2 regions of the Ralstonia flaminis genome follow, and region 1 is predicted to be linked to the other one. Evidence: predicted binding sites of a transcription regulator. Region 1 holds the regulator's gene; the other holds the start of a gene.
What was found. Region 1 encodes NrdR, which represses ribonucleotide reductase genes. Its sites were predicted from a motif close to CACNANATNTNGTG; they were not measured.

Region 2: a site for NrdR is predicted at 1,649-1,662, ahead of R2N11_RS15455 (ribonucleoside-diphosphate reductase subunit alpha). Genes of this name have one in related genera too.

Annotation. Positions count from the first base shown of each region.
Region 1 covers NZ_CATZLL010000001.1:403,583-407,012, reverse strand. Annotated here, with positions in the region: gene R2N11_RS01905 (pilus assembly protein) at 1-1,385, shown strand, start outside; gene R2N11_RS01900 (type IV pilin protein) at 1,388-1,870, shown strand; gene nrdR (transcriptional regulator NrdR) at 1,905-2,369, opposite strand; gene glyA (serine hydroxymethyltransferase) at 2,501-3,430, opposite strand, start outside.
Region 2 covers NZ_CATZLL010000009.1:145,733-149,162, reverse strand. Annotated here, with positions in the region: gene R2N11_RS15460 (alkaline phosphatase family protein) at 1-1,197, opposite strand, end outside; gene R2N11_RS15455 (ribonucleoside-diphosphate reductase subunit alpha) at 1,850-3,430, shown strand, end outside.

The DNA.
Region 1 (3,430 bases):
GCGGGTTGGGTGGTGGCGGCAACGCTGGTGGCATTATTGGCAATAACACCTCTGCCGGCACTGGCGCAATCTACGCACTTGATATCACCAACCCGGCGAACTTTAGTGAGGGCAATGCCAGCTCGCTGGTCATCAAGGAGTGGTCGCCGTCGAACCTCTCGTGTACCAACTACACCGGGACCAACAGTTGTGCTGGCTACCTCGGCAACACCTACGGCACGCCGGTCATCCGCCGTCTGCACAATGGCAACTGGGCCGTGCTGTTTGGCAATGGCCTGAACAGCCCGAATGGCAGTGCGGGGTTGTACGTCATGCTGGTCGCGAGCGATGGGACGACGTCGTTCTATTACCTCGACACCGGCTACGGACCTAGCAAGGACCCGCTGGGCAAGAACAACAAGAACGGTATCGCCTACGTCACGCCTGCTGATCTGGATGGTGATCACATTACGGACTATGTCTATGCTGGCGATGCCTTCGGTAACGTCTGGCGCTTCGATCTGACCTCGCAAACTCCGGCGCAATGGAACGTATCCACCACGCCGCTGTTCTCGACGCCCGCCGGGCAACCGATTACCAGCAAAGTGGCTGTGGCGGCGATTCCCGGTACCGGCACCGGTGCGGCGCGTGTATTGGTCAGCTTCGGCACCGGCCAAGCGTTCCCGCAGACGCAAACAAATGCGGCCACCTACGCAAGTGGTACGTCACAGTGGCTGTATGGCGTCTGGGATTGGAACATGAGCGCCTGGAACAGCAAGGCACCCGCATCTGCGGTGTACGCGACGCTCACCGGATCGCAGACCGTGAATGCATCAACACTGTTGACGCAGACCATCACGGCCACCTCCACCAGTTCCGGGACGACGCCATCGTACCGAACTGTGAGTAACGGTAAGGTTTGCTGGGTTGGCTCAACTGCATGCGGTAGTGCTGCCAACGCAAACACGCAGTATGGCTGGAAGCTTATGCTGCCCAGCACCACGACGGGCTCGGGTTCGAGTGCGGTCACAAACTATGAACAGGTCGTCTACAACCCGACATTGGCCTACGGCATGTTCATCGTCAATACGACAGTTCCGGCTGTGCAGCAGATTCTGTCCTGTACGTCGACTCCGGCGTCGGGTTACACCATGGCGATCTCCGTTGCATCTGGCGGGGCAGGCACGGCTTCGTTCTTCGGTGACAACAACAACAACTTCCCGACCTACAACGGTGGCATCGTCAGCGGCATCGGCCTGAGCGGTACGGGTACGCCGTCGATCGTGACCGCCAACAAACTGCCGTATCTGGTGCAGCAGACCGTGAACGGTACGGGTACGGTCAACCAGATCAACCCAAGTGCCGCAGGTGTCGGTGCGCGCATGACCTGGACCAAGCTGCGTTAATCATGAATCGAACTACGACATCTGCCTTGCCACGTCACGAGAGTGGTTTTTCATTGATGGAGCTGATGATCACGGTGGCGATCATCGCCATCCTGGCGCGGATCGCGTATCCGTCCTATCAGCAGTACGTTCTCAAGTCACACCGCGCGGATGCTAAGACGGCGCTGCTGGATCTAGCGACTCGTCAGGAGCGGTTCTTTACACTGCAGAACAACTACACTAGCTCGCCTGCCGCGCTCGGCTATGCCAGCGGTGCCAGCTTCCCGCTGGCGATTCAGTCCGGCACACAGTCGTACTACCAAATGTATGTAGCGGTAACGGGGACGGCAGGCGCCAGCGGAACAGCAGCGCCAGGCTATTCCGCTTCCGCCGTTCCGGTTAGCCCACAAACAGCGGATGCATGCGGGACGTACACCATCAACCAGCTCGGTGTGCAGAACAACACCGGTACGGCTACTGGCACCACATCAGCTCAGTGCTGGTAAGTTGGTAACAAAAAAGGCCCCTCGGGGCCTCTTTTTATTTGCGTATGTTCGGCGCGGAAACCTCATCCAGCACGTCTCGAAACTCCGCCAGATCCTCAAAACTCCGGTACACCGACGCAAACCGGATATACCCAATCTTGTCCAGCCGCTTGAGCTCGCGCATCACCAGCTCGCCCACGCGGTCGCTGCCGATTTCCTTCTCGCCGTGGCTAAGGAGTTTTTCTTCGATGCGGGCGATGGCCTCGTCGATGGCCTCGGCGGAAACAGGGCGCTTGCGTAGCGCCAGGCGCATGGAATCCTTGACCTTGTTGCGGTCGTAGTCGACGCGGCTGCCGTTCTTCTTGACGACGGCCGGGAAAAACAGCTCGATGCGTTCGTAGGTGGTGAACCGGCGGTCGCAGGACTCGCATTTTCGGCGCCGGCGCACGGTATCGCCTTCCTCAGACATGCGGGTCTCAATCACCTGGGTGGCCGCGTGGCCGCAAAACGGGCATTTCATGCCGGTCTCCTGAGAAACCTCAAAGAACGCACTGCGCTAAAAGAACAACGCCGCGACGGCCCGCTCGGGGCGCATCGCGGCAAGGGTACTACGTGGCCGCTGGCGCATGTGCCGCGGCCATTGCCAACTGCTTAGGCGTAGACCGGGAACTGCTTGGTCAGCTCAGCTACCTTGGCGCGCACGGCAGCAATGTTGGCTTCATCGTGCGGGTTGTCCAGCACGTCGGCAATCAGGTGCGCCACCTTCACGGCCTCGGCTTCCTTGAAGCCGCGCGTGGTCATCGCCGGCGAGCCCAGGCGCACGCCCGAGGTCACGAACGGCTTTTCCGGGTCATTCGGAATCGCGTTCTTGTTGACGGTGATATGCGCGTCGCCCAGCACCTTCTCCGCTTCCTTGCCGGTGATGTTCTTGGCGCGCAGGTCGACCAGCATCACATGGCTTTCGGTGCGGCCCGACACGATGCGCAGGCCACGGGCCATGAGCGTTTCTGCCATCACGGCGGCGTTCTTGACCACTTGTTGTTGGTAGGCCTTGAACTCGGGCGACAGCGCTTCCTTGAACGCCACTGCCTTGCCGGCGATCACGTGCATCAGCGGACCACCCTGGATGCCCGGGAAGATGGCCGAGTTGATGGCCTTCTCGTGCTCGGCCTTCATCAGGATTACGCCGCCGCGCGGGCCGCGCAGGCTCTTGTGGGTGGTCGTGGTCACGAAATCAGCGTGCGGCACCGGGTTCGGGTACACGCCCGCGGCGATCAGGCCGGCGTAGTGGGCCATGTCCACCATGAAGTACGCGCCAATCGACTTGGCAATCTTGCCGATGCGCTCGAAATCGATGCGCAGCGCAAAGGCCGATGCGCCAGCGATGATCAGCTTCGGCTTCTTCTCTTGAGCCAGGGCTTCCAGCGCGTCGTAGTCGATGTCTTCCTGGGCGTTCAGGCCGTAGCTGACCACGTTGAACCACTTGCCGCTCATGTTGAGCGCCATGCCGTGCGTCAGGTGGCCGCCTTCGGCCAGGCTCATGCCCATGATGGTGTCGCCCGGCTTGAGCACGGCGAAGAA
Region 2 (3,430 bases), on a different contig from region 1:
GCTTGCGGTGGCGATGCTGCTGTCGGTGTACTGCGTGGCCGTAGCGGGTAGCGTGGCGACCTGCTTACCATCGCGCAGCACGGTGATCGAGTCGCTGGCGGTGGTCGGGTTTTGCCAGTTCAGCACCAGCGAGGCGCTGTAGGCACCCACCATGCTCTGGAGGTTGCGCACGCCCACCGTGTTGCCTGTGAGCGCAGCGCCGTCGAGCTTGTGCGCCATCGCTGGCACGGCGGCGTTCAGCTGTGCGAGCACGGTCGGCACGATGTCGGCTTCGCTCGGCAGGGCGGCCAGCGCGGCTTCGGTCGTGGGCGCAGCCGTACCGTTCTTGCCCAGGGCCGGATTGACGGTCTTGTTCAGCGCGATGAAGGCGGTGCGGTTTTCCAGCGTGGGCGCCGAGGTGGTGGCGCCGGTGGCATCCAGCCCGTGGCTGGTCGTGACGACCACGAGCCAGTCTTCGTTCGGGTTGGCAGCGCGGCGCTGGGCGATGGCGGCCTGCAGCGTGCCGATGGCCTGGTCGACGCTGCCAAGAGCGGCGGCATACGCATCGCTTTGCAGGCCCGAGGCGAGAGCGGCGGCCGCGGGCGCGGTGTACTGCGCAAAGACGACGTCATAGCCGGACTGCACGAGCTTCACGCTGTTCTGTGTGACGCATGTGTCCACCTGGGCGCAGTCGACCAGCGTGTCGAGGTTGCCGGCCTGTTGGTCGGCCTTGAGCAGCGCGGGCAGCACGGCCGAGCTGACGGCTGCGCCCAGGCGCTGCGTGGTGCCGGCGGCCTTGGCGGCGCTGCGCGCGTAGCTGAAGACGGTCGGGGCGGCCAGCGTGACGACGGTGTCGTCGGTTACGCCGTGTCGGTTCTGCCAGGCGCCCGACAGCACGGTGGCCCAGCTCGGCGTATCCAACGGCGGTTGCGCGGTGGTTGTGCCCAGCGTGCCGCCGGTCGAGGCGGGCATCACGGACAGCGTGCCCAGGTTCGGCAGGCTGCGCTGCAGCAGCGCGCTCTGCACCTGCGCATAGGTCGCGCCATCCACGCCCACCACCAGCACTTTCTTGCTGGCGCTGGTGGACGGCACATTCGTGCCGCCAGGGTTGGCGACGGGCGCGCTGTCGCTGCCCCCGCCACAGGCCGCCAGCGTGGCGGCCACGGTTGCGCCCAGCGCGGCCGTGAGCAGGCGGCGGGCAGGTTGGTTCGAAGCCATGTCGGTTTTCCTCGGTCTGTGTGCGCGGCGCGCGGGCGCGGGCCGCTCTGATTGCGCTCCCCCGCAATGCGACCGAAGAGTAGGGACGGGGCCTGTCGCTCAGGTGACAGGCGCGGCAAGAATACTGATGCCGCTATTCGGATTTCTTGAGTGCACGAGGAATCATCGGAAGCCGATGCGGTGCATCTGCGCACCAGTGCAGTGCGCGCCACACATACCCCTACCGCAGATGAGGTGAGGTCTATTGATCTTGCGAAGGTGATAGAAAGAATTATTCTGGAAATGTGTCCATTGCGACGCCACACGCGAGTCCCGACGGCCCTTTGTACAGACTGGGATGGCGGGCTTGCGGCGCTGCATTCCGATTGCAAAAAAGCCCCCGAAACCCCATCTGTCAAGACTAGGCAAATTCGATTGGCCCACTATACTTAGCGCCAATCCCGGGGTGACACACTAGATGTAGTGGTGAATTTCCGGGATTCTCATTTCGGCGCCCGCGCGGGGGCGAGCGTACGGCGGGTCAAGCCGGCGCTTGGGGGCCGAGGAAAGGCAAGGGCCTTTTCCGTCTCTTTTTCTCTGCGCGGCGCAAGGGTTTGCCAAGGGTTCATCACCCCAGGCGAGCCGCCAATCGAACGGTTCAACAGGAGTCCTTATGCAAACGGCCCAATCCGAAATTCACTCCGGCACCGCCAATCCTTCCCAATTTGCGCAAAGTGCTGGCGGCACGGCCGTGGCCCCCGGCACCGGCTACGCTGACTACAAGATCATCCGCCGTAACGGTGCGGTGGTTGGTTTCGAGCCCTCCAAGATTGCTGTGGCGATGACCAAGGCCTTCCTCGCCGTGAATGGCGGGCAGGGCGCTGCTTCCGCGCGTGTGCGCGAGCTGGTCGACCAACAGACGCAGAACGTGGTGCGCGCCCTGCTGCGCAGCCGCCCGAACGGTGGCACGTTCCACATCGAAGACGTGCAGGACCAGGTGGAACTGGCCCTGATGCGCTCGGGCGAACACGACGTGGCCCGCGCCTACGTGCTGTACCGCGAGCGCCGCGCCCAGGAGCGCGCACAGGCCGGCGAAACGCAGCAGCAACCGGCCTTCATCGGCCTGAACGTGACCGACGGCGGCATCACCCGCCCGCTGGACATGGTGGCGCTGCGCAACGTGATCGTCTCGGCCTGCGAAGGTCTGGGCGACGCAGTGGACCCGGAGCCGATCCTCAAGGAAACGGTCAAGAACCTGTATGAAGGCGTGCCGATGAGCCAGGTGTACGACTCGGCCATCCTGGCCTCGCGTACCCTGATCGAAAAGGACCCGGCGTACAGCCAGGTCACCGCGCGCATCCTGATGCATACGATCCGCCGCGAGATCCTCGGCGAAGAAGTCACGCAAGCGGAAATGAGCGCGCGTTATGTCGACTACTTCCCGCAGTTCATCAAGCGCGGCATCAACGCCGAGCTGCTCGACGACAAGCTGGCCCAGTTCGACCTGGTGAGGCTGGGCGCGGCGCTGGACGCCTCGCGCGACTTCCAGTTCAACTACCTCGGCCTGCAGACGCTGTACGACCGCTACTTCCTGCACATCAACGAAACCCGCATCGAGATGCCGCAGGCATTCTTCATGCGCGTGGCGATGGGCCTGGCCCTGAACGAAATCGACCGCGAAGCCCGCGCCATCGAGTTCTATCAACTGCTGTCGTCGTTCGACTTCATGTCGTCGACGCCGACGCTGTTCAACTCGGGCACGCGCCGTTCGCAGTTGTCGTCGTGCTACCTGACCACCGTGTCGGATGATCTGGACGGCATTTACGAAGCGCTGAAGGAAAACGCGCTGCTCTCCAAGTTCGCCGGCGGCCTGGGCAACGACTGGACCAACGTGCGCGCACTCGGCTCGCACATCAAGGGTACGAACGGTAAGAGCCAAGGCGTGGTGCCGTTCCTGAAGGTGGTCAACGACACGGCTGTCGCAGTCAACCAAGGCGGCAAGCGCAAGGGCGCCGTCTGCGCGTACCTGGAAACGTGGCACCTGGATATCGAAGAATTCCTGGAGCTGCGCAAGAACACCGGCGACGACCGCCGCCGCACGCACGACATGAACACGGCCAACTGGATTCCGGACCTGTTCATGAAGCGTGTGATGGAAGGCGGCGAGTGGACGCTGTTCTCGCCGTCCACCTGCCCGGACCTGCATGACAAGGTCGGCAAGGCATTCGAGCAGGCCTATCTGGGCTACGAAGAC